Regions from separate parts of the Peribacillus sp. B65 genome, predicted to be linked through region 1. Evidence: riboswitches for the same ligand, from Rfam matches in the RefSeq annotation. Region 1 holds a riboswitch; the other holds the start of a gene.
What was found. A riboswitch is a leader RNA that binds a small molecule or an ion and turns the genes downstream of it on or off. The one in region 1 is predicted to bind cyclic di-GMP.
Positions count from the first base shown of each region.

Region 2: linked by a shared signal. The riboswitch ahead of ACSR9O_RS08030 (anti-repressor SinI family protein) and the one ahead of sinI (DNA-binding anti-repressor SinI) in region 1 are both predicted to bind cyclic di-GMP.

Region 1 is NZ_CP195840.1:2,493,711-2,497,917, reverse strand. It holds gene secA (preprotein translocase subunit SecA) at 1-1,406, opposite strand, end outside; gene ACSR9O_RS12210 (helix-turn-helix domain-containing protein) at 1,827-2,150, shown strand; gene sinI (DNA-binding anti-repressor SinI) at 2,299-2,439, opposite strand; cyclic di-GMP riboswitch class I at 2,471-2,556, opposite strand; gene ACSR9O_RS12200 (hypothetical protein) at 2,720-2,917, opposite strand; gene hpf (ribosome hibernation-promoting factor, HPF/YfiA family) at 3,215-3,772, opposite strand; gene fliT (flagellar protein FliT) at 4,026-4,207, opposite strand, start outside.
Region 2 is NZ_CP195840.1:1,646,352-1,650,558, forward strand. It holds gene ACSR9O_RS08025 (ABC transporter ATP-binding protein) at 1-1,722, shown strand, start outside; cyclic di-GMP riboswitch class I at 2,109-2,192, shown strand; gene ACSR9O_RS08030 (anti-repressor SinI family protein) at 2,211-2,315, shown strand; gene ACSR9O_RS08035 (hypothetical protein) at 2,807-2,944, shown strand; gene ACSR9O_RS08040 (YwzD family small protein) at 3,221-3,352, shown strand; gene ACSR9O_RS08045 (hypothetical protein) at 3,447-3,635, shown strand; gene ACSR9O_RS08050 (hypothetical protein) at 3,712-3,948, shown strand; gene ACSR9O_RS08055 (hypothetical protein) at 3,953-4,207, shown strand, end outside.

The DNA of each region.
Region 1 (4,207 bases):
TCCGCTTCACGCTCATGGTTCTTGGCATTCAAAACATCGTGAGGGATTCCTTTTTTGGATAAATAGGCAGATATGACTTCAGATGTTTCGATGGCAACCGTACCGACAAGCACAGGCTGACCCTTTGTATAGCGTTCGGCGATGTCTTCCACAACAGCCTTGAATTTGCCATCAGTTGTCGCGTATATAAGATCTGCCCTGTCGTCCCTGATGATATTCCTGTTTGTCGGGATCGCAATTACATTCATATTATAAATATTGCGGAATTCTTCTTCTTCCGTTTTGGCTGTTCCGGTCATACCTGAAAGCTTTTCATACATCCTGAAATAGTTCTGGAATGTAATCGTCGCAAGAGTCATGCTTTCATTTTGAATCTCAAGTCCTTCTTTCGCTTCGATCGCCTGGTGGAGACCTTCACTGTAACGGCGGCCTTTCATCAAACGGCCAGTGAATTGGTCAACGATGACTATCTCGCCTTCCTGGACAACATAATCCACATCCAAATGCATGGAAACATGTGCCTTTAACGCCTGATTGATATGATGATTCAAAGTAACGTGATTAATATCGAATAAATTATCGATATTAAACGCTTTTTCAGCTCGATTCATCCCATCTTCCGTCAGCTGAACACCTTTTGTCTTTTCATCATATGTGTAGTCGGTTTCTTTTTTCAAGGTTTTTACAAACGCATTGGCCTGGATATACAGCTGAGCCGATTTTTGTGCAGAGCCGGAAATGATCAATGGCGTTCTTGCCTCATCGATCAAAATCGAATCGACCTCATCAATGACAGCGAAGTGCAGCGGGCGCTGTACCATTTGTTCTTTATATAACACCATATTGTCACGAAGATAATCAAAACCTAACTCATTATTCGTACTGTACGTAATGTCAGCATTGTACGCCGCCTGTTTTTCTTCTTTAGAATGACTGTTCAAATTCAACCCGACGGTCAAACCAAGGAAATCATACAATACACCCATCTCGGTGGCATCACGGTGTGCCAAGTATTCATTGACAGTAACGACATGTACACCTTTACCGGTAAGCGCGTTTAAATAAACCGGCATGGTGGATGTTAAGGTTTTACCTTCCCCTGTTTTCATCTCGGAGATATTTCCATCATGAAGTGATGCCCCACCCATGATTTGAACACGATAAGGATATAAGCCCAGAGCACGCTTTGCCCCTTCACGTGCAACCGCAAAAGCCTCAACAAGCAAATCATCAACGGTTTCCCCATTTTGATAACGCTCTTTAAATTCACCCGTTTTGGCACGCAACTGTTCATCCGATAACCCCGCCGTCTCATCAGCCAGCGCTTCGACCTGATCGGCGATTTTTTCTAAACGTTTGATTTCTCGCTTATTCGGATCAAAAACTTTATTTAATATATTAAGCATTCAATAACGCTCCTCTATTATGGTAATGATCGTTCAATGACAAAATTCATATAAGTAAGAAGAAACACACTTCTATTATTACTAATGCACGCTTAATTTTACCACTTCTATCATAGAGGTACAACTTCATGTCACTTCCCTGGTATAGACCTGAATTCAATTCTTGCGAAAAACAATGGATAAATGAGGAGTAAAACTGTTAAAATAGAAGGAAGTATAAAAAATATGTTGCTAACTCCCCACTATTCCATATGTAAATGTGAATTATCCATAACCTTCCATCACTAGATGCTGTGTGTCCTCTCTAGCGATAGCATGTCAAGGTAATCCAACCTTACAGTCGTCTTGTTTTGAATGATAAGATTGGCTACTGACACTTATTAGCGGAAGATAAATAGAACATGTTTCGAGGTGGTATTGATGATTGGTGAACGTGTAAAAAAACTGCGAGAAGAAAAGAAAATGTCGATGACTGAACTTGCCGATAAAGCGGGTGTGGCAAAGTCTTATTTAAGTTCGCTCGAGCGGAACTTACAAACGAATCCTTCTATTCAATTTCTTGAAAAAATCTCCGCCGTACTAAACATTCCTGTTGATGCCCTGCTTTATGATGCACCAAATAAGGAAACCTTAGACACTGACTGGATGAAAATCGTTGAGGAAGCCATGAATTCGGGTGTCTCAAAACAACAATTCAGGGAATTCATCGAGTTTAATAAATGGAGAAAAGATAAAGAAGAGTAGAGTGGTAGTACACTAGTTTACCTACATAATCCTGAAGAATACAGTTTGAATAAGCTAGACTTGTAGAATCTCAAGGAAGAATAAACCCTATAAACAGCTAATGAATCGAATTACTGTTTATAGGGATGTTCTCGAACTTTTTCGTAAGCTATTTTCCATTGTTCTCCTCTAATGTTACTTCAAGGCTTTCCCGTTTCAAAAAAGCACTGATTTCCTCCTTTTTGAAACCCAAGCTCCTTGCTTCTGAAATCAATTTCACCCATTCATGATCCATTTCCACATTAGCCACCTCTTTTACCTCCTAAAATACTCCTTGTATTTCAGGCAGACCAGCCATCCTAGTCTCGAGGACCTTAGACCTGTGCCTTTGCGCCCTCATCTTTCAATAAGTTTGCCTTTGTCGTGGTATTTATTACCAAATACATTACTTATAATCATATTATAACGGATACCCACTCCATATATTGCTATTTTATGTCGGTAATCTACCTAAATGCAAAAACTTTTATCCGACAAATTATTACAAAATTAAGAAAATTCATAGTGCAGGTAATTTATCATAGACTAATTCATTTTCGTTTTTTTGTATAATAGTGAATATTGCTCTTCTTAATATATCGTTGCTTTGTATTGATTCTCTCCATTGTAAGTGCATCCAAGGCTTTTTGCGCAGTTAAATCCTCACCGCAGGTCGGGCAAAGCCACTTTCCATATTCCGCACTGCTAAAAGAAGCCCTATGGCAAGTATGGCAATTCTTTCGATACAAGTAATCCAACCCCTCTGCACCTTGATCAAATTGTTTTTTATAAAAAATCAGCCGTTCTTTTTAAAGAACTTACAATTTGAGTATAGTGCAAAAGAAGGGGGTTATTAAATAGGTAAAACTGACTATTTATCTTAATAAAGAACAATAATTGTTCTTCAAAAGGATTTTTCGTTGATTTGTATTTTATAGAGAACAAAAGAAGCAATCATTCTTTTCCTTTTCAAACGAATTCTATCAACAGGCATTAAAAAAGCACAACCCAAAGGCTGGGCTGTGCTTTTGATCTTAGAATAATAATTAACTAGGTTCAATCAATCCATAGCGTCCATCTTTTCGGCGGTACACTACGTTCGTTGTATTAGTATCCGCATTCGTGTAAACGAAGAAACTGTGACCAAGCATATTCATTTGTAAAATCGCTTCTTCACTGTCCATCGGCTTTAAATCAAAGCGCTTATTGCGGACCACTTCAATATCATTATCGTCTTCGAATTCATCCACCACTTCGTCAACTTCCATATTGAAGGCGAATGCATCTGGTGCAGCTGATAGATTGTTCCGGAACTTACGATTGACCTTCGTTTTATGTTTACGAATTTGGCGTTCAAGCTTATCATTGATCAAGTCAATGGCAGCATACATATCCGCATTTTCCTCTTCAGCACGAAGAACCAAATTCTGCATGGGAATCGTCACTTCGACCTTTGATGTATTATTGTTCACTTTTAAATTCACTAACACATTTGCATCTGGTGTATTGTTAAAATATCGTTCTAACTTGCCAATTTTCTTTTCGACGTATTCTCGAATTGCTGGAGTTACCTCAATGTTTTCACCGCGTACGTTGTAATTCATAAAGTGAGTCCTCCTTAAATTAAGACTATACAGTTAGATTCTACAATACCCCTCCGGTTCCTTTTAGAAACACATCATGAAATATGTCGAAATAATGAAACAATTGTCGGAAGGTTTGGAAAGGGGTTGATGTCTGCCCTAGCTTCATTATATCAAATGCTATGCTATAAAGAAAAAATTAAGCCTATTTTATTTACAGAAAATTTAAAAATAATTAACATGAAAACCTTTTGGAATCCAAACGGTCGTGTAATCAATTTCTTTTATCATAGAACACACCATCCACTGATAGACTTTCATACGGGTTCGTGTATTTATTGGATGATCGTTTCTTCTTGTTTATTTCCTGGATATCCCGCTTTATCTCCTGCTTTTGGAGCTTCAGCAAGTGATCGACCTTTTGGTTGAGCAACAGTGCTGCACGTCCCAGCTGCT
Region 2 (4,207 bases), 850 kb from region 1:
ATTTTAATAGGCTTTTTAGAAGGGGTAGGAATTTTCTTATTGATCCCATTGATTGGGGTGACCGGTGTAATGGACATAAAAACGGATGACATTCCTTTCTTAAGCTGGATTAATGAATTATTCACAGGAATTCCGGAGACGCTCAGTCTTTTATTAATACTTGGTGTTTATGTGATATTAATGACAGGACAAAGTATATTTAAGCGGAATCAAACAATCTTGGGAGTTAAAATCCAACAAGGTTTTGTTAAAAAGTTAAGGAATGAGGCGTATGGAAGTCTGCTGCAGGTCAATTGGGGATTTTACTTAAAAAAGAGGAAATCCGATATTATCAACATCATGACAAATGAAACCTTCAATGTAAGTGCAGGGATAAATTTATTTTTACAGTTTATATCTTCTCTTATTTTTACTTTAATTCAAATCGGAATAGCTTTTTATTTATCTGTTCCAATGACGAGTTTTATAATAGCCTTTGGGATCATTCTTATTTTTTCTTCACGGAAGTTTGTTAAAAAGTCTCAGTCTATTGGAAAGGAAACCTTTCAGCTAACACAAACCTATTTAGCGGGTATGACTGATCATCTCAACGGAATGAAAGATATCAAAAGTAATTCACTAGAGGAATCTCATTTGAATTGGTTTCTATCTTTAAGTGGAAAAATGGAAAAAAATAGAATCAAGTTAACGATTTTAAATACTACCTCCCAGATGATCTTCAAAATTGTATCTTCAGTCTTAATTGCCATTTTTGTGTTTTTTTCAATAAAGATGTTCATGGCCCAGCCAGCACAATTAATGCTGATAATGGTTATTTTTTCGAGGTTATGGCCAAGGTTTACTAGCATTCAATCCAATTTAGAGCAAATAGGGTCTACACTACCATCTTTTAAAGCATTGTCGGATTTACAAAACGAATGTAGAGAAGCAAGAGAGTTATATGAATCTGATTATAAAAATATCAAGTCTATTGAAATTATAAGAGGGTTAGATTGCCGTAATGTTTATTTTAGTTATGATCAAAATGAGCGCAATTATGCCCTTAAAAATATAAGCATACACATTCCCTCAAACCGTATGACGGCTATTGTCGGCAGATCGGGTGCCGGAAAAAGCACCTTAATAGATATATTAATGGGATTGAATCATCCTAATAGAGGTGAAGTCAGAATAGATGATATTCCCCTTACTAATGACCGCCTATTATCGCTGCGGAGGTCCATAAGTTATATCCCGCAAGATCCATTTCTCTTTAATTCAACAATAAGGGAAAATCTGCTGATCATTGACCCTGAGGCAAGTGATGAATCCATATGGGAGTCTTTGGAGTTCGCGGCAGCTGCTGATTTTGTCAGTAAGCTTCCACAAGGTCTGGATACACTCATTGGTGATCGGGGTGTCCGACTGTCAGGAGGAGAAAGGCAACGTCTAGTATTAGCCAGAGCGATCTTACGCAAACCGTCTATCCTTGTTTTGGATGAAGCTACAAGTGCATTGGATACGGAGAACGAAGCGAAGATTCAATCCGCTATTGAAAGATTAAAAGGAAAAATGACCATCATCGTCATAGCTCACCGATTATCGACGATTCGCAATGCCGATCAAGTGCTGGTCATGGATCAGGGAGAAATCATTCAGGTCGGTGAATATAACCAGTTAGCAAATGAAAAAAGAGGGATGTTTAGCAATTTATTAGGTATCCAAATGGAATCAAGAGTATAAATAGGAAGTTAACGAGAGTCAGGTTACAGCCATTTTAGGGTTTGTAATGCTGGCTTTTTTTCTTAGGGGAGAAAAATTAATAATGAATCACTTAGCCTACTTGATTCGAAGATTACTTTTGTGGAATAGTAAATACTAGATTATAATAGCGATTATATCCCTGCTTTTAATAAAATTGTTTTAAAGAAATCGCATTCTACCAGTGTTTTTACATTATAATGTCACTTTTTGATGAATTGTGTTGAAAAATGACATAAAAAAACGAATAGTATTAAGAGCTATTATTACTTTTTTAAGTATAATTAACATTAATATAGTTTTAATTAAGGGGAAATTTTTTTAAGGCATAATGGTTTACATGGGAATCGAAGAGTTTTGTGAAATATTCTTGAGAAAGGCAAACCTATTGAAAAGTAGGGACGCAAAATTACAGGTCTAAGGCTAAATGCTAAGACGGCTGTTTTACCACAAGTTGGGTGGGAATTATCATGGAAGCTAACAATGAACGAGAAGAATGGGTTTATCTAATTTTGGAAGCTAAAAATTTAGGATTATCTATTGAAGAAGTGCGAGAGTTCATCAAAGTAAAATGAAAAAATACGTTAGGGAAGGCTGTTATACAGTCTTCTTTTTTTATTTTTATTACCGTAAAAGGTATCTGAAATAAAGAACAAGGGGACAATGTTAAAAATGCAACCTAAATGAGAGGGATTTTTATTATGGATGTACCTTGTGCTTTTATAAAGGGGTTAATATGGGGAACTTTATTCAGTGTACCGTTATGGTTATCATTTTGCGGATGGATAAAAATAATAATGAATTTTATAAAGTAAGCGCTTAACAAATTTAGATATTAAAACGATACCTAGGCAGGATTTAACAGAAGATTATAGAATTTAGTTAAAGTACATAATACGTTAGTCGTTACTTTCTACAGATCTAAGAAATATAGCCTATAAAAAAATAGTTAATAATACTTAAATATTTTTGGTTATGTGCCGATACTACATATAGAGATCAAGCAAAGGGACTTCGCAAAAGGCGATGTCAGATAGCTGCCATCAAAATAGAAGGAGATTATTTGATGACAAAAAACAGGTTCATTACGTTCGAGGAAGTTTATGAAAAGAAACAAAGAAGCAAGAAAATTTTTATTGGGACTTATATTACCATTACATTAGTTTTAATTGCATTAATGACATATTTTATGGGACAAGCATAATATACGGTTTATCGAAGGGGCTGAGGGATCGGTCCTTTTTTTGTTTTTTTTATACCCACACTATTTACCTAAAACTTACTAGTATTCATTCCTAAGGGATATTTCAGAAATGTTAAAATTGGGTAAATTTTTGGTTTTTAAACTAGTTTCTGCTTGCCAATTCCCGCTTTATATGTGATTATCAAATAAATGAGCTATATTCCTTATTTTTGAAAAAAGGATTAGGACAACAGTATGAAATGGTGGCTCAATTATATATTGGAGTGGGAATTTCGCATGGATTTTTTTGATATTTTAAAAGACACTTTTGCTAAGGGTGAGTCTGGACAAGATGTTTCTGTAAATGAACTTGTGGAAGAGATTAAGGAGAAATTAAGCGGGATCATTGAACATCCTGATAGTATATGATTCGTAGATACTTCTTCCCGGGCTTATTGACGTTGGGTGTTGTTTGGTGCAGTTTTGTATAGAATGTTATTCTATCGTTTTCAGGGGCTCTTATATGTTGCCTTTTAGTGCAGATGATCTGCATCAAAAACTAACCGGTGGCCGTGTCCCTTTGTGGATGTTATCACGGACACGTTTGGCGGTTTGCTGGGAATCTTCTTTTCTCTTTTCTGGTTTCGAAGGAGAAGGCGTCAATGAATTTAAGAAATCATTTCCGTTACATATACTAAAGGAGCATGTTTAAAACATGCTTCTTTTTTATCGTTTTCATTTATATATAAATGAATGATAACCTGTGAGGGCGATGAGTATGAGGAGAATTGACGGCTATTCTCGGGGTGTTAGCTGCAGGAGTTTGTATCATTCTTTTTTTTCGATCGGTTCAAAAAGCGCGTGATGAAAGTGAGGCGGAGTTCGGGAAGTCCTGGGATTTGTTAAGTTCTAAAATAAAGCTTCGATTTCCGAATCGTGCAGATTATGTGCAAAATCGGTCACATGTATTTTTACAGCATATGAATGTGAAGTCCTTTCAGTATGATTTGCAGGCCGATACTTAAGAATATGAAGAACTGGATTCTGGATAAGGTTGGAGGGCAGCATAAAACGGCCTATGAAATTCCAGTTACACAGGTCTTCAATTCTCGCATTGTGGTGTTTATCTTGAACAAGATAGCTATGTTTTCACAGAAAAAGGCGAATGCTGTTTGTTATGGGATTATCGGTTTAAATAGATTCCTCTCCTTTTTCAGGATCGAGTTCGTTTTATTGAAAAGGGAGAGGCAATGCTCTCATGTATTGCCGAAAAGAGCTACTTCT